Regions from separate parts of the Rhodococcus sp. NPDC057297 genome, predicted to be linked through region 2. Evidence: riboswitches for the same ligand, from Rfam matches in the RefSeq annotation. Region 2 holds a riboswitch; each other region holds the start of a gene.
The links. A riboswitch is a leader RNA that binds a small molecule or an ion and turns the genes downstream of it on or off. The one in region 2 is predicted to bind thiamine pyrophosphate.
Positions count from the first base shown of each region.

Region 1: it holds a riboswitch for thiamine pyrophosphate, as region 2 does, so the genes downstream of both, ACFULT_RS02385 (3-oxoacyl-ACP reductase) here and thiO (glycine oxidase ThiO) in region 2, are expected to answer to the same signal.
Region 3: it holds a riboswitch for thiamine pyrophosphate, as region 2 does, so the genes downstream of both, ACFULT_RS25870 (TenA family protein) here and thiO (glycine oxidase ThiO) in region 2, are expected to answer to the same signal.

Region 1 is NZ_JBHUZE010000001.1:508,987-514,957, forward strand. It holds gene ACFULT_RS02375 (alpha-hydroxy-acid oxidizing protein) at 1-264, shown strand, start outside; gene ACFULT_RS02380 (alpha-amylase family glycosyl hydrolase) at 261-1,544, shown strand; TPP riboswitch at 1,641-1,735, shown strand; gene ACFULT_RS02385 (3-oxoacyl-ACP reductase) at 1,834-2,589, shown strand; gene ACFULT_RS02390 (LLM class flavin-dependent oxidoreductase) at 2,589-3,860, shown strand; gene ACFULT_RS02395 (TetR/AcrR family transcriptional regulator) at 3,848-4,456, opposite strand; gene ACFULT_RS02400 (zinc-binding alcohol dehydrogenase family protein) at 4,569-5,501, shown strand; gene ACFULT_RS02405 (alpha/beta fold hydrolase) at 5,528-5,971, opposite strand, start outside.
Region 2 is NZ_JBHUZE010000003.1:530,708-536,678, forward strand. It holds gene ACFULT_RS12495 (NUDIX hydrolase) at 1-307, shown strand, start outside; gene thiE (thiamine phosphate synthase) at 304-984, opposite strand; TPP riboswitch at 1,014-1,126, shown strand; gene thiO (glycine oxidase ThiO) at 1,126-2,211, shown strand; gene thiS (sulfur carrier protein ThiS) at 2,208-2,405, shown strand; gene ACFULT_RS12515 (thiazole synthase) at 2,398-3,150, shown strand; gene ACFULT_RS12520 (ABC transporter ATP-binding protein) at 3,230-4,204, shown strand; gene ACFULT_RS12525 (ABC transporter permease) at 4,204-5,001, shown strand; gene ACFULT_RS12530 (ABC transporter ATP-binding protein) at 5,172-5,971, shown strand, end outside.
Region 3 is NZ_JBHUZE010000012.1:109,675-115,645, forward strand. It holds gene ACFULT_RS25855 (carboxylesterase/lipase family protein) at 1-547, opposite strand, end outside; gene ACFULT_RS25860 (hypothetical protein) at 645-1,307, shown strand; gene ACFULT_RS25865 (sugar porter family MFS transporter) at 1,429-2,823, shown strand; TPP riboswitch at 2,856-2,955, shown strand; gene ACFULT_RS25870 (TenA family protein) at 2,949-3,677, shown strand; gene ACFULT_RS25875 (ABC transporter substrate-binding protein) at 3,674-4,675, shown strand; gene ACFULT_RS25880 (ABC transporter permease) at 4,672-5,538, shown strand; gene ACFULT_RS25885 (ABC transporter ATP-binding protein) at 5,535-5,971, shown strand, end outside.

The DNA of each region.
Region 1 (5,971 bases), on a different contig from region 2:
GCCATCGTCGACGCCGTCGGTGATCAGGTGACGGTGTTGTTCGATTCCGGGGTGCGCACGGGGGCCGACATGGCCAAGGCGCTTGCGCTCGGAGCGGACGCGGTGTTGCTCGGCCGGCCGTTCCTGTACGGCCTTGCACTCGGCGGGCAGGAGGGTGTGGAGCACGTACTGCGCTGCATTCTGGCCGAATTCGATCTGGTCACCAGCTTGTCCGGGCACACCGGTGCCGCCGAACTCGGCCGGGAATCCGTGGTGCGCGCATGAGTCCGTCCTGGGTCGAGCACGCAATCTGGTGGCATGTCTATCCTCTCGGATTCGCCGGTGCGCCGGTACGAGAGTGGGACGGAACCTCCTTGGCCGACGAGCATCGGTTGCTCAAGGTGGTCGAATGGCTCGACTACGCACTGGAACTCGGAGCATCCGGCATCGCACTCGGTCCCATCTTCGCCTCGGAAGGCCACGGGTACGAGACCGTCGACCACCTGCGCGTCGATGCGCGGCTCGGTACCGACGAGGACTTCGACACCGTGATCGACCAGGCGCACAGCCGGGGGATGAAGGTCATGCTCGACGGTGTCTTCAATCATGTAGGACAGAGCTTTCCACGGTTCCGGAGTGCTCTTGCCGGGGACTCCGACGCGGCATCCTGGTTTCATCTCGACGCCTCCGGGCGTCACCGCAACTTCGAAGGTCACGACGAGCTCGTCGCGCTCGACCACAGCAGTGCCGCAGTGCAGGACTACGTCGTCGACGTCATGCAACACTGGCTCGGCCGCGGCGCCGATGGGTGGCGTCTGGACGCGGCGTACGCTGTGCCGCCGGAGTTCTGGGCGACCGTACTACCTCGGGTACGGGAACGGTTCCCCGACGCGTACTTCCTCGGCGAGGTCATCCACGGTGACTACGCACAGATCGTGCAGCGGAGCTCGCTGGACTCGGTGACCCAGTACGAGCTGTGGAAGGCGACGTGGAGTGCAATCGCGGAGCAGAACTTCTTCGAGCTCTCGCACGCCCTCGGGCGCCACAACGAGTGGCTCGACACCTTCGTGCCCGCCACGTTCGTGGGCAACCACGACGTCAATCGCATCGCCAGCACCATCTCCGACGAACGGCATCTCCCCCACGCGCTCGTCACGCTGTTCACCACTGGTGGAACACCGATGATCTATTACGGCGACGAGCAGGGCTTCCGCGGCGTCAAGGAGGAACGCGTCGGCGGCGACGACGATGTCCGTCCCGAATTCCCCATGACTCGTGAGCAACTCGATCCGGCGGGATGGTCGACGTTCCACCTGCACCAGGAACTGATCGGACTACGTCGACGCGCCCCGTGGCTGCACACTGCGAAAACCGAGACCGTCGAGCTGGCCAACACCGCGATGCTCTATCGGGTCCACAGTGGAAACAACGCACTGCACGTCGCACTGAATCTCGGCGACGATACCGTCGACTACCGCATTTCCGGCGAAGTCCTGGCAGGTGCTGCGTCCGTGGACGGCGGACGGACGACGGTGCCGGCACACGGATGGGCGGTCATCGGCTAGCTCGATCGTAGGATGATCTATCACTCTCTAGAGATTTCGTTAGATCACCGTAGAAGGAGTGATAGACGGTAGTGCCCAGCGAAGGGGCTACAGTGTGCAGTCGACACGGGGTGCCGCACCGATGCGGCTGAGAACACACCCGTCGAACCTGATCTGGTCAGCACCAGCGGCAGGCGTGGAGCCTGCGGAATGCCCCGGTATTCCTAGGGATGTCAGCGCGGTCGGTCGTTGGTGCCGAGCATCCGTGCATCCTCACGTTCGTGGTGTCCACCGAGCGAGAGGCACAAGTATGAACTTCGATCGTCAGACCGTCGTTGTCACCGGAGCCGGACGGGGCCTGGGAACTGCAGTGGCCCGCGCGTTCGCTGCGCAGGGAGCACACGTCGTCGTCAACTATCGTCGTAGCCGCGAGGCTGCGGAGGCACTGGCGTCGGAGATCGGTGGTGTGGCCGTCGCTGCCGACGTCACCGATCCCGCCCAGGTCGACGCCCTGTTCACCGCAGCCGAGCAGCATTTCGGCACGTCGGTGACCACCGTCGTCAACAATGCTCTCGCCGATTTCTCGTTCGACGGTGACGCGCGCAGCAAGGCGGACACCATCTCCTGGGCCCAGTTCGACGCCCAGTTCCAGGGCGCAGTGCGCGGTGCTCTGAACACGACTCAGCGCGCGGTGCCGGGTATGCGGGCCGCCGGATCGGGCCGGATCGTCAACGTCGGCACCAACCTGTTTCAGAACCCCGTGGTGCCTTACCACGACTACACGGCATCGAAGGCCGCTCTTCTGTCGCTGACCAGGACGCTTGCGGCCGACCTCGGCGGCGACGGCATCACCGTCAACATGGTGTCCGGCGGCCTGTTGCGCACCACCGACGCGAGCGCCGCGACGCCGGAGGAGGTCTTCGACTTCATCGCCGCCTCCACTCCATTGAAACGTGTGGTGACGCCCGAGGAGTTCGCCGATGCGTTGCTGTTCTTCGCATCGCCGTGGTCCCGTTCGGTGACCGGCCAGAATCTCGTCGTGGACGGTGGATTGGTCAAGGACTGATGATGCATCTGAACGCCTTCCTGTACAACTGCGGTCACCACAGCGCCGCCTGGCGACATCCGCGTTCGCGCGTCGAGGACCTGGGCGATATCGGGTACTACGAGAAGCTCGCACGGACGGCGGAGCGCGGCAAACTCGACGCGGTGTTCTTCGCCGACGGCCACTCGGTGCGTGACCCGGCAGGAGCGGGAACTTGGTTTCTGGAACCGATCACCGCCCTGACGGCGATGGCGCGGGTGACGACGCACATCGGTCTGGTGACCACGGTGTCCACCACGTTCTACACACCGTTCCACGCCGCGCGGCTGCTCGCCTCCCTCGACCACATCAGCGGCGGACGTGCCGGATGGAACGTCGTCACCTCGATGTTCGACGCCGAAGCGCGCAATCACGGCTTCGACGAGATCCCGCCTCGGGGTGAGAGATACGCGCGTGCCGAGGAGTTCGTCGACGTCGCCCTCGCTCTGTGGGACACGTGGGACGCCGATGCTCTCGTACTCGACCGTGGCGGCATGTACGCCGATCCGGACAAGGTGAATCGGATAGACCACTCGGGCAAGCATTTCCGGGTCGACGGTCCGCTGACGGTCCCTCGTTCACCGCAGGGCCGGCCGGTGCTGTTCCAGGCAGGTGCGTCGGGGCAGGGCCGGGATCTGGCCGCCCGCTACGCCGAGGCGATCTATGCAGTCGCCTACGATATCGAATCCGGCGCGGCGTATTACGCGGATGTGAAGGCTCGGATCCGCAGTGCTGGACGGGAACCCTCGTCCGTCGGCGTCATGCCCGGCCTCGTGACCTACGTCGGATCGACCACGGCCGAGGCGAGAGCGAAGAAGGACGAGCTCGACGCCTTGTTGCCGGTGGAGCAGTCGTTGAGACAACTGAGCATGTTCGTCGAACAAGACTGCAGTGCGTGGGAACTCGATGCTCCTGTCCCTTCATTGCCTCCCATCGAGGAATTCACCGGGCCCCACGGACGGTACGAGACCATCCTTCGGATCATCGCGAAAGACTCTCCGACCGTCGGTGAGCTGCTCGGCACGCTCGCCGCGGGCGGCGGCCATGCGACGATGATCGGCACTCCCGAGTCCATCGCCGACGAGATCGAGGCCTGGATCGACGGCGGTGCAGCGGACGGCTTCAACCTGATGCCCCCGCTGTATCCGGACGGTTTGGATGACTTCGTCGACCACGTAGTACCTGTCCTGCAGTCGCGGGGGCTCTTTCGTCGGGACTACACCTCCAACACGCTGCGTGGTCACCTCGTCTGATCGGGACGTGTATTCACGAGCGGACCGAAGACTGCGCGATCGACGAAGTCGACGAGCGCATCGAGTCCATGCGACGGTTCGCCCGTCCATCGGCGTGCGAACGACTCGGCGGCGCCGGCCACGAGCTGCGCCGTCACCGCGGGCGACGCCGGCAGCTCGACGCCGTCGCTCTCGAATCCGCGCAGTCTGTCGACCCACGGCTCGAACTGCAGGATGGTGAATTCTTCGACACGGGAGGAGAGTTCGTCGCTGACGAGGGCTGCGTCGCGGAGCGCGTCGATGACTGTTCGATTCTCGCCGAAGATCCGCCAGAACACCTCGAGGTGGGGACGCATGGTTCGCGCGGTTCGTGCGACCGGATCCTGCGCGGCGACTATCGCGTCGGCTTCCTCGCCGAGTCGTTCGGCGAGGGCGAGCAGTAGTGCGTCCTTGCTGTCGAAGTGGTTGTAGAACGACCCCGTCGACCGGCCGGCCTCGCGCGTGATGTCGGTGATCTTGGCCGCGAGGTATCCCGTCCGCGCGAACACGACACGCGCGGCGTCCTCGAGTTCTGTGCGGGTTCGGGCGGCCTGAAGCTCGCGTGAGGTGGTCGGCACATGCGCCCTTTCGATTGACAGTGACGTATGTAGCGTACAGACTGAATCCATATTCAGTGAATACTGATTCAGTCACCCGGGCGAGGGTGCGGACGATGGGTGGAGGCATGTCGTGAAAGCAGCAGTTCTGACCGAGTACGGGGTTCCCAGGTTCGCCGATCACGAGGACCCGACGGGTGCGGAGGGCATCGAGCTGCTTCGGGTGGAAGCGGCCACGATCAACGCCGTCGATATTGCCATCGCCTCGGGCGGGCACTATCTGAGCCCGCGAACCCTGCCCGTGATCGCAGGCATCGAAGGTGGTGGCGTCACCGCCGACGGACGTCGGGTGTACTTCTCCCTGCCGCGGGCTCCGTTCGGTTCGATGGCCGAGTTCGCGCCCGTACCCGTGGGCAACCTGATCGACATTCCGGACACCCTGGACTTCGGAACCGCCGCGACCTTGGGAAACGCAGGCCTGGCGGGAAGTATGCCGCTCGTCGAGGGTGCGCACCTGAAGGCAGGCGAGAGCGTCGTGATCCTGGGCGGCACCGGCGTGGTCGGGCGCATCGCCGTGCAGGCTGCGTGCTTGCTCGGCGCCGGGTCCATCACGGTCGTCGGACGCGACCGGCAGGCATTGGAGGCGACGCTGGAACTCGGCGCCACAGGAGTGGTCGCCGCCGGCTCGCCCGAAGACGACCTGACGGCAGCGATCCGCGACGCGTCCGGAGGCGTCGACGTGATCCTCGATTACACCTGGGGCACTGTGGCGCTCGCCGCGCTTCGGGCGGGAAACCGAGGCGTGCGGTCCATTCAGATCGGCGATCGAGCCGGAGCCGACATCACGATCCCGGCGCAGCTCATGAGGGCACTGGGAGCGACAGTCGCCGGGTTCATGCCGATTCATCACGGGCCGCAAGCAGTGGCCGACGCCTACCGCCGGGTCAGTGACTGGGCAGCCGAAGGCAAGCTTCGGATCGAGTACGAGGAAGTTCCGCTGTCCGACGTCGAGAAGGCATGGAGCCGAGCATCATCGGTGCGGCACAAGCTGGTTCTCGCGCCCTGAGATGTTCTTCTGTTGACGGGCGTTTGTCAGCGGCCCAGCCCGGCGATGTATGTCTTGGTGAGTTCCGCGATGTCGCGCGCATGGGAGATGGGCGACCAGTGGCCTGCTGGAATGTCGTTGCGAGTCAAGTTCTTCACCCACTTGCCGGTGTCGGCGTAGTGGTACGGACGCACGGCGACGTCTTCGGTGTTCACGATCAGTTGGACGGGGATGTCCACGTAACGTTCCCGCGGCTTCGTCAGTCGCGGAATGATGTTGGCACGGTAGAGGTTGGTGCCGTTGGTCGCATCGGACCACAGGGTCGAATTCTGTGTCACCAGAGCAGGATCGACACCTGAGAACTCCTGCAGGAATGCGGGCCATCCTTTGGCGAACTGGCGCTTGATTCGTAGCGTCGACAGCCCGGGGATGTGGAACGTGACCGTGTACCAGGAGGCGCGCACCTGTGCGAGGACGTGACGGATGCCCTC
Region 2 (5,971 bases):
AACAGGAGACCTGCTGACCTCTCTCGCCGACGCGCTGCCACGCACCGTCGAACTTCCGGGCGGCACCTACGGGTGGCTCACCACCATCGAAGCCGTCCTCGAAGGCGACGCGCGCGCAGCCCGATTCGACGACGCCAGAGTCCCCGTCATCCATGCGTCGGGCAGCGGCGACGACGAACTCGCCAGGCGCGCACACGACGGCAGCGCGTTGACCGCGCTCGTCACCGCAGATCGCGGCCTGAAAGAACGGCTTCCGACGGCGGTGCAGGTGCTCCCGCCGTCGACTGTCCTCGGCTGGTTGAGCTAGTTGCTCTTCAGCTTCTCCGCCAGCGCCTGAGCTGCAGCCTGCGGGTCGCGGGCCTGTGTGATGGCGCGGACGACGACAACACGGTCCGCGCCGGCCGCAAGAACCTCGTCGACGTTGTCGGCGTCGATTCCGCCGATGGCGAACCATGGCCGAGACGGAGCCGAGTCGGCCGTGCTGCGCAGAAGTTCCAGACCCGCAGCCTTGCGATTCGGTTTCGTCGGCGTCGCCCACACGGGCCCGGTCGCGAAGTAGTCCACACCGTCCTCGATGGCGGCAAGACTCGCCTGGCTACGGTTCTGCGTCGAGCGCCCGATCACCACGTCGGGTCCCAGAATCTGCCGCGCGTAATGCACCGGCAGGTCGCCTTGGCCCAGATGCAGGACATCGGCGTTGGATGCCAGCGCCAGGTCCGCCCGGTCGTTGACGGCCAGCAGCGCGCCATGACGCCGTGTCGCCGCGGACAGAACGGCCAGCGCAGCCAGTTCGTCCTTGGCCTCCAGCGGACCGAACTCGCGCTCACCGGCGGAGTTCTTGTCGCGAAGCTGAATGATGTCGACGCCGCCGGACAGTGCCGCCTCGGCGAACTGGGCCAGATCGCCGAGCTCGCGCCTGGCGTCGGTGCACAGGTACAGGCGGGCAGAGTTCAAGCGTTCACGGGAGCTCTGAGTGGGATGCACGTCTCCAGACGGTAGTCTTCTCGTCGGAAAGACAGATACACGGGAGTCCCGAGGTACGCGGGGCTGAGAGTGGACACGCCCGTCCTTACCGTCAATACCTGAACCGGATCATGCCGGCGCAGGGAGTGAGGGTGGTTCTCGGTGAAGTTCGAACAGTCGCAGTTCGGCAAGTCGCAGCTCGGAACGCTCGCTGTCGTCGGAGGCGGTGTCATCGGCCTGGCCGTCGCAGCCAGGGCGCAGCGCGACGGGTGGTCGGTGCAGCTCTACGACCCGAACATCGGGTCGGGCGCGTCCTGGGTGGCAGGCGGAATGCTCGCGCCGCTGTCCGAGGGATGGCCGGGCGAACACGAACTTCTGCACCTCGGAGCGCACTCGCTTGCCCGTTGGCCTGAATTCGCACACGAGCTCGGAGTCGACGTGTTCACAGCATCGGGCTCCCTGACCGTCGCACTCGACGCCGCCGACGCCCAGGACCTGCGGACCATCGCAGAATTCGTCGGCGCACACGGGCATCAGCTGGACATCCTGAACCGAGCGGAGATCCGCGAACTCGAACCATCGCTCGCGCAGAACATCCGCCTCGGGCTTCTGGCGCCGACGGAACTGGCCGTCGACAACCGCGCCCTCGTCGACGCGCTGACAGCATCCGCAGCAGGCGTCGACTTCGTTGCCGAACGGGTGACCGACCTCGACGCCCTGACCGCCGACCGAATCGTCGTCGCCGCCGGAGCGCAAGTCTCCGCCCTTCTCCCGGACATCCCTGTCCGACCCGTCAAAGGCGAAATACTCCGACTCAGACGACGACCCAGCGCGACGGCACCGCCCAGCCGGACCATCCGAGGCAGCGTCCACGGCCGCCCCATCTACCTCGTGCCACGAGGCGACGGCCTCGTCGTCGGCGCCACCCAGTACGAATCCGGCCACGACACCCAGGTCACCGTTGCCGGAGTCCGAGACCTCATCGCCGACGCCGAACGCCTGATGCCCAGCATCGGCGAATACGAACTACACGAAGCCGCCGCCGGACTGCGCCCCATGAGCCCCGACGGCCTACCGCTCATCGGCCGCATCTCCGAACGCGTCATCGTCGCCGCCGGGCACGGACGCAACGGAATCCTGCTGACACCCATCACCACAGACGCTGTCGCCGCACTACTCACCGGCGACACACTCCCCGAAGCCAAGGCTGCAGATCCAGCCCGATTCGAGACAGGAAGGCACCGATGATCACCGTCAACGGCGAAGAACACGCACTTTCCGAGGGGCTGACGATGCGTCGACTCCTCGCCGATCTGTCCATGCCGGACACGGGCATCGCCGTCGCCGTCGACGGAACAGTCCTGCCGAAGAGTCGATGGGACGCCACCACCGTCGAACCCGGCTGGACCATCGAAATCCTCACCGCGGTGCAGGGTGGCTGACGTGCTGACGATCGCGGACAGAACCTTCGAATCCCGACTCATCATGGGAACCGGAGGAGCAGCGAACCTGACCGTCCTGGAAGAGGCGCTGGTGGCGTCGGGCACCGAGCTGACCACCGTGGCCATGCGACGCGTCGATGCCGCAGGCGGCACCGGTGTCCTCGATCTACTGCGCAAGCTCGACATCGCACCCCTGCCCAACACCGCCGGTTGTCGCGGCGCCTCCGAAGCCGTTCTCACCGCACAGCTCGGACGTGAAGCGCTCGAAACCGACTGGGTGAAGCTCGAAGTCATCGCCGACGAGCGAACACTGCTGCCCGACGCCATCGAATTGGTCAAGGCCGCAGAGCAACTCGTCGACGACGGGTTCAACGTACTCCCGTACACCACCGACGACCCCGTCCTGGCACGCAGACTCGAAGACATCGGCTGCGTCGCCGTCATGCCACTCGGAGCACCGATCGGCACCGGACTCGGCATCTCCAACCCGCACAACATCGAGATGATCGTCGACGCGGCAGGCGTGCCCGTCATCCTCGACGCAGGCATCGGCACCGCGAGCGACGCAGCCTTGGCGATGGAACTCGGGTGCGACGCAGTCCTTCTCGCCACCGCCGTGACCCGCGCCAAGGATCCCGCACTGATGGCGTCGGCGATGCGGCACGCGGTGAGCGCCGGCTTCGAGGCCCGCCGCGCGGGCCGCATTCCCAAGCGTTTCTGGGCTCAGGCCAGCTCCCCTATGTGAGTGGTCATCCGAAAGGATGAGTCGAGTCGAGACTCGCGGGCGATGTGCGAGCACCCCTCGGCCTGACACAGTGGATCCCATGATTCAAGTGACGGGGTTGACGAAGCAGTACGGTGCGGTGAAGGCGGTCGATGATCTGTCTTTTTCTGTGAAGCCGGGGATTGTGACGGGGTTTCTCGGGCCTAATGGTGCGGGGAAGTCGACGACGATGCGGATGATTTTGGGTCTGGATCGTCCGACGAGTGGTCAGGCGTTGATCGAGGGTAAGCCGTATGGCGAGTTGAAGCAGCCGTTGCGGAGTGTGGGTGCGTTGTTGGATGCGAAGTGGGTGCATCCGAATCGTTCTGCGCGTGCGCATTTGGAGTGGATGGCTGCGTCGAACGGTATTCCGAGGTCTCGTGTGGACGAGGTGCTTCGGTTGGTGGGGTTGAGTGAGGTTGCGAAGAAGAATGCGGGTGGTTTTTCGCTCGGTATGTCGCAGCGGTTGGGTCTGGCGGGGGCGTTGTTGGGGGATCCGAAGGTGTTGTTGTTCGATGAGCCGGTGAATGGTCTCGATCCTGAGGGCATTGTGTGGATTCGTAAGTTCATGCAGCGTTTGGCGGCGGAGGGTCGGACGGTGTTGGTGTCGAGTCATTTGTTGTCGGAGATGGCGCAGACGGCGGAGCATCTGGTGGTGATCGGTCGGGGTCGGTTGGTGTCGGATACGTCGGTGCAGGATTTCATCGATCATGCGTCGGAGGCGTCGGTGAAGGTGCGTAGTCCTCAGTTGGATGCGTTGCGGAGTGCGTTGACGTCGGCGGGGTTGACGGTGCGTGAGCCTGCGGGGGTGGATCAGTTGCAGCCGGCGATCGTGGTGACGGATTCGTCGACCGAGGTGATCGGTGATATCGCTGCTCGGCATCAGATCGTGTTGCATGAGTTGTCCTCGCAGCGTGGGTCTTTGGAGGAGGCGTTCATGAAGCTGACGGGTGAGGATGTTCAGTATCACGGTGCGGGTGCTGATGGTGTGGATGGTCAGGGGTCGGATTACAAGGCGATGGGTGGTGCTCTCTGATGGGTGTGTTGGCTGCGGAACGTATCAAGATCACCTCGACGAAATCACCCTGGTGGTGCACATTCGCCATCATCGCCCTCGGACTGGGGCTCGCATTCGCAGTGGGACTGGCGGCCAAACTGGGTCTGCAGTCCTACAACAACCAGATCGCCGAGGGCAACAAACCCGAATTCGAGCCCTACCTACCGTCGGTCTTCGAAGTGGTCGGCAGTGGCGTCGGCGGCATGGGGCTCATGGTCCTCATGATCCTGGCTGCGCTGACGGTGACCAGCGAATACCGCTTCGGCATCATCAGAACCACGTTCCAGGCGGTCCCGAACCGCGCCGCAGTGCTGGTCGCGAAAGCGTCGCTCATCGGTGTCTTCGGTTTCGTGCTGACGTTCGTTCTCGGATTGCTGGCGTTCTACATCGGTAAGGCAGTCGCCGGACCGGATGCAGGCGCTCTGCTGAGCTTCGACATCGACGGCACGTGGCGAGCGATCTACGGAACCGCCATCCTGGCCTTCCTGCAGGTGTTCATCGCCGTCGGAGTCGGTGCTCTGCTGCGCCAGTCCGCAGGCGCCATCGCACTGCTGCTGCTCTGGCCGCTGCTGGTCGAGTCGCTGTTCGGCCTGTTCGGATCCTTCGGCCGCGCGATCCAGCCGTTCCTGCCCTTCGGAAATGCCAGCCACTTCCTCGGCGAAGCCGGAGGCGTCGACTATCACTGGGGACCGTGGGGGAGCCTGGTCTACTTCGTGATCTTCACCGCGGTCGTCTTCGGTGCAGCGCTGTTGGTCGTCAACCGTCGGGACGCGTAAGTGTAAAGTAGTACAAACCGCAAAGAACCTCCGAAGGTATTCCTTCGGAGGTTCTTCGCATCTCAGGGTAAACCCTGACGAAATCCCGCCTTCCGTCATCCGTGAGAACGACTCGAAAGAATACTTCCGAGCGATGCGGTACGAACCGGAACAGGGCAGCATTTCCGTTCATGATCGAAGTGACGGGGTTGACGAAGCAGTACGGTGCGGTGAAGGCGGTCGATGATCTGTCTTTTTCTGTGAAGCCGGGGATTGTGACGGGGTTTCTCGGGCCTAATGGTGCGGGGAAGTCGACGACGATGCGGATGATTTTGGGTCTGGATCGTCCGACGAGTGGTCAGGCGTTGATCGAGGGTAAGCCGTATGGCGAGTTGAAGCAGCCGTTGCGGAGTGTGGGTGCGTTGTTGGATGCGAAGTGGGTGCATCCGAATCGTTCTGCGCGTGCGCATTTGGAGTGGATGGCTGCGTCGAACGGTATTCCGAGGTCTCGTGTGGACGAGGTGCTTCGGTTGGTGGGGTTGAGTGAGGTTGCGAAGAAGAATGCGGGTGGTTTTTCGCTCGGTATGTCGCAGCGGTTGGGTCTGGCGGGGGCGTTGTTGGGGGATCCGAAGGTGTTGTTGTTCGATGAGCCGGTGAATGGTCTCGATCCTGAGGGCATTGTGTGGATTCGTAAGTTCATGCAGCGTTTGGCGGCGGAGGGTCGGACGGTGTTGGTGTCGAGTCATTTGTTGTCGGAGATGGCGCAGACGGCGGAGCATCTGGTGGTGATCGGTCGGGGTCGGTTGGTGTCGGATACGTCGGTGCAGGATTTCATCGATCATGCGTCGGAGGCGTCGGTGAAGGTGCGTAGTCCTCAGTTGGATGCGTTGCGGAGTGCGTTGACGTCGGCGGGGTTGACGGTGCGTGAGCCTGCGGGGGTGGATCAGTTGCAGCCGGCGATCGTGGTGACGGATTCGTCGACCGAGGTGAT
Region 3 (5,971 bases), on a different contig from region 2:
CACCGCCGAACGCGCCGATCGATCGGCGCACCCACTCGAGCGCCGCGATCATGTCCCGCAAACCCAGATTCGATTCGAACACCGTGTCGTCGGTGGAAAACGAGGACAGGTCGAGGAATCCGAACGCACCGATCCGATAGTTGATCGTCACGATCACCAGGTCGCCGACTTCCGCGAGACGCCGACCGTCGTACACCGCTTGAGACGAGGAACCGAGCGAGTAGGCGCCGCCGTGGATCCACACCATGACCGGCCGCGGGGTTCCGTCGGGCTCCGGCGCCCACACGTTGAGCGACAGGCAATCCTCCGACATCGGAATGTCGGGATCGATGGGTACCGGGTTGTCCAGGCCCTGCGGAGCGACGGACCCGAAGTGCCGGCAGTCCCGTGGCTGCGTCCACGGTTCGACGGGCCGCGGGGATCGGAATCGATGTTCACCGTCCGTCGGCGCCGCGTAGGGAATGCCTTTCCACGCGTGGACCGACCCGTCCTGATGGCCGATCACGTCGCCGTCGGGCGTGCGCACCTGGCATGTCGTCTCGCTCATGGCCCCTCCTACGATCTACCGGCGTTCGCCAACGTACCAACTCAGCGTCGGCGCGGATCGTCGTTCATCTCTGCGCAACGTTCTTTATGCTGGGCGTATGACGCGAGTCCGGATCTATGCCGGTGCAGCATGCGGGCTTGCCGCCGTGGTCATGTCCGGGTGCAGCACGCAGTCGTCGGGGAACGCAACGGCACCGCTGGCGACGGTGAACACCGATCCGCCGTCGGTGGTCAGAACAACCACACCTTCAGCCGCGACAACTCCGCCGTCGACTCCCGTGCCGACGACTCCCGTGCCGACGACCACGCTGCCGTCGACGACGATCTCGACCGCCGCGCCCGCGATCGCCGACCCCTCTCGTTACGAGGGGCTCAGCGGCTTCTACTACTTCATCTCTCCTACCGGCAAATTCGAATGCGCGGTGTTCATCACCGATGCGTCGGTCGCCGGCTGCCACGGCGAGTTCCCGTCGAATGCTCCTCGGGTGGAGGGCAGCGGCGCCCCGGATTCGCTGGTAGCGCCCAACACGGTCGAGCTCACGGCAGGCACCGCGGCGCGATTCCTGAGCTCCGGCGATCCTAGGTTCCATCGGTTCGACGCCATCGCCACTCCGCTCCCCTACGGTGAAACGCTCTCGATACCCGGGTCGGGTACGTCGAACGGCATCACGTGCAGGGTCGACGAGCTCGCCGGGGTCTCCTGCGTCGACCAGGTAGGGCATGGTTTCACCGTGTCCGACACGGCGTTCGAGTTGAAGTGACCGGTGTGTTTCGCAGTGCGAACGACCGGGCATAAGCTGACAGCCGTGCGGCGAGACCGCCGCACGATCATCTGTCGCGGCCGAGAGCACTGAGCTCTCCGACCGGGGAGGAGTTTTCCCGATGTCCACCACGCCGACTCGACGCAACGCCAAAGTCATAGGCGTCAGCGTCGCCGCCGCGGTCGGCGGCTTCCTGTTCGGTTTCGACAGCTCCGTGATCAACGGGGCCGTCGACGCCATCGAGGGCCGTTTCTCGCTGGGTTCGTTCACCACCGGTTTCGTCGTCGCCATCGCGCTGATCGGCTGCGCCGTCGGCGCCTGGTTCGCCGGCTCCCTCGCAGACCGATGGGGTCGCAAGAAAGTGATGGTGCTGGGCTCGGCCCTGTTCACCATCTCCTCGCTGGGATCGGGCCTCGCCTTCAGCGTCCCCGACCTGATCCTGTGGCGCATCCTCGGCGGCCTCGGTATCGGTATCGCCTCCGTCATCGCGCCTGCCTACATTGCAGAGATCGCTCCTGCGAAATGGCGCGGAAGCCTGGCGTCGCTGCAGCAGCTCGCGATCACTCTCGGCATCTTCGCCGCCCTCCTGTCCGACGCTCTGCTGCAGGGCGCCGCGGACGGCGCATCCAACGACCTCTGGCTCGGCCAGGAAGCCTGGCGCTGGATGTTCCTCGTCGGCGTCGTACCCGCCCTGATCTACGGCCTGCTCGCGGTCACCATCCCCGAGTCACCTCGCTACCTCGTCGGCAAGCATCTCGATCAGGAAGCTGCCGACATCCTCGCCAACATCACCGGCGAACTGCATCCCGACGAGCGAGTCCACGAAATCCGTCTCACACTCCGCAAGGAGGAGAAGGCCTCGTTCGCCGACATCCGCGGACCGAAGTTCGGGCTCCAGCCGATCGTGTGGGTCGGCATCGTCATGGCCGTCCTGCAACAGTTCGTCGGCATCAACGCGATCTTCTACTACTCGACGACGCTGTGGAAGTCCGTCGGCTTCACCGAGGACCAGTCCTTCACGACCTCGGTCATCACCTCCATCATCAACGTGACGATGACCTTCGTGGCCATTCTGTTCGTCGACCGGATCGGCCGGCGCAAACTGCTCCTGGGTGGTTCGGTAGGTATGTTCGTCGGCCTGCTGATGGCCGCGGTCTCGTTCTCCCAGCAGATCGGCAGCGGCGACGACGTCTCCCTCCCGAGCCCCTGGGGTGCCGTCGCGCTGATCGGAGCGAACCTGTTCGTGATCTTCTTCGCCGCCACCTGGGGACCCATCATGTGGGTTCTTCTGGGCGAGATGTTCCCCAACCGCATGCGCGCCGTGGCCCTCGGAATCGGCACCGCCGCCAACTGGCTCGCCAATTTCGCTGTCACCCTTGCATTCCCGCCACTCACCCAGGCCGTCGGCCTGTGGGTGATCTACGGGTTCTTCGCCATCATGGCTGCAGTCTCGTTCTTCTTCGTGAAATCGAAGATTCCCGAGACCAACGGCATGGAACTCGAAGACATGCAGTAACGGATCGCCGACGAGGGTGCTATGGTCGGCGATGTTCTGACACGGGGTGCGTCCGTACATGCGGATGCTGAGATCACACCCGTCGAACCTGATGCAGGTAATGCTGACGAAGGGATGTCAAGGCGATGACTACGCCTGTGCACTCGGTGCACTCCGAAAGACCCGGCGATTCCGGTCGCTTCACGAACAACCTGTGGGACGCGACGGCGGATCTGCGCGCCGCCATCGATGATCTCGAGTTCCTCGGGCTCCTCGGTGACGGCACGCTGCCGCTGGACGCGTTCCGCACGTACATCGCACAGGACGAGCTCTACCTGGCCGGATACGCCAAGGCCCTGTCCATCCTGGCGTCGAAAGCGCCGGACACGCAGACGGCGGCGTTCTGGGCGTCGTCTGCGGCAGGTGCCGTCGCAGAAGCGTCACTTCACGCGTCACTGCTGTCCAGCGACGCGCTACCGAGCCCCGGGTCGGTGATCGAACATTCACCGGCGTGCCTGGGCTACGTCTCGTACCTCGTCGCCACTGCAGCGACGGAACCCTACGCCGTTGCGGCCGCGGCTGTTCTTCCCTGCTACTGGATCTACGCCGATGTGGCAGTTCGGTTGTCGCTCGCGGCGCGGGAAGTGTTGCAACGCAACCCCGAACACCCCTATGCACGGTGGGTGTCCACGTACGATTCCGACGAGTTCCGTACGCTCGTCGACGGCGCCCGCGTCCTCGTCGACGATGCGGCCGCTGCAGCCACGGACGCCCAGCGCGACGCCATGGCGCAGGCGTTTCGCGTCGCGACAAGATACGAACTGATGTTCTGGGACACAGCACTTCACCCGACGCCGTGGCCGGTGGCACGATGAAACGATTACTCGCCCTTGCATGCGCCGCGATCTCCGTCGCGGGCCTGACCTCGTGCGCGCAGTCGAACGATTCGGACACGATCAGATTCGCACTCGACTGGACACCCAACACCAATCACACCGGCTTGTACGTAGCCCTCCAGGAGGGCTACTTCGCGGACGCCGGACTGGACGTGGAGGTGTTGCCGTACAACAACACTTCGTCGGACACCCTCGTCGATTCCGGTAACGCGGAGTTCGGGATCAGCACGCAGAGCTCCACCGTTTTCGCGAAAGCTGCGGGTGCGCAGATCGTTTCGGTGCTCGCCCCCCTCCAGCACTGGGCAACGGCAATCGGTGTACGCGCAGACCGTGACGACATTCCGAGCCCCAAGGCATTGGACGGCAAGGTGTACGCGGGCTTCGGTGACACCGGTGAGAAAGCAGGGCTCCGACAGGTCATCCAGAACGACGGCGGTAGAGGCGAATACGAGACCGTGGTTCTGGGGACGTCGGCGTACGAAGCCGTGTACTCCGGTACCGCGGACTTCACCGTCTCCTATCTCGCATGGGAAGGCATCGAAGCAGAGCACAGCGGGACTCCGATGAAATACTTCGAGAACACCGACTACGAATTCCCCGACGCGTACGCGATCACCATCAGCGGCAACGAGAACTGGCTGGCCGACAACCCCGACGAAGCCGGGAAATTCGTCCAGGCACTGCAACGCGGGTACCAGCTCGCGGCCGACGACCCCGATCGCGCCGCCCAGGACGTCATCGACGCCAACCCGGGAACCTTCACCGACGAATCGTTGGTGTTCGAGAGCCAACGGATGTTGGCGGACAAGTACATGCGCGACGGCGACGGCGAGGTCGGCACGCAGAACATCGACAAATGGACCGAGTACTCGAAGTTCCTGTACGACAACGGGGTTCTGGTGGACGAGAACGGTGCGCCGCTCACGTCCGAGCCCGACTGGTCCACGTACTTCACCGACGACTACCTCGGCGAATGACAACCTCGGCGATCGGTGATGCATCCTCCGGAGCGCCTCCCGCCGCTCGCGGTGTCCGGCGATGGCCGGTTGTCAGGGCGGACGGGCCGGCGCTCGTTCGCTGGGCTCTGCCGTCGGCAACCATCGTCGTCGTCCTCGTCGCGGTGTGGCAGACCTACGTCACCACCAGTGGAATTCGACCTCAGGTACTTCCCTCACCCACGCGAATCCTGAGCCAGGGATGGGCGCATCGAGACGCGATCGCCACCAATGCTGCAGCGACACTGCAGGTCACGATCATCGGTTTCACCGTGTCCTGCATCGTCGCCTGGACTCTTGCTGTCGCCGTTGATTTCTCTCCGTGGCTGCGTCGTGCCGTCGTCCCATTGTTCGTGGTCTCTCAGACGTTGCCGATCATCGCGATTGCGCCACTTCTCATCATCTGGTTCGGCTTCGGACTGCTTCCGAAGATCCTCGTCATCGCATTGGCTACGTTCTTCCCCATGGCAATCGGCCTGATCGAGGGTTTCGCCTCGGCCGATCGCGACGCCCGCGCGCTTCTGTCGAGCATGGGCGCCAGCCGCTGGCAGCAGTTCAGATACGTGCGTCTACCGTCGGCGATGCCGCGGTTCTTCACCTCGCTTCGAATCGGCATCACCTACGCCGTCGTCGGTGCGATCTTCGCGGAATATGCAGGTGCGAGCGCGGGGCTCGGCATCTACATGAGCCAGCAGAAGAACTCGTTCCGTACCGATCTGGTGCTCGCTGCCGTGCTCGTCACCGCCGTCATCAGCGTGCTGCTCTTCGTGCTGACGTACTTGATCGAAAGACTGTTCATACCCTGGGCTCGAGACGAACGGGGACGAGAGGAACAGCCGCGATGAGCAGAGTGCACGTGGCAGGCCTGACGAAGTCCTACGGGAACCGCACGATCCTGGACGGCATCGACTTCGACGTCGAACCCGGTGAATTCGTGTCCGTGATCGGCCCGAGCGGATCCGGCAAGAGCACCATCTTCAACATGGTGGCCGGCCTCGACTCGCCGGACGGGGGTGTCGTGGAGGCATCTCGCAGTGCCTACATGCCGCAGAAAGACCTGCTTTTCCCCTGGCGGTCGGTGCTGGACAACACGACCCTCGGCCTCGAGGTGCAGGGCGTCCCGAAGAAAGAGGCGCGTACCCGGGCTCAAGAGCTGTTCGACGTGTTCGGGCTCGCCGGCTACGAGAACGCTCGGCCCTCGGAGATGTCCGGGGGAATGCGCCAGCGCGCCGCACTCCTCCGGACCGTCGTCCAAGGCCACGACCTACTCCTGCTCGA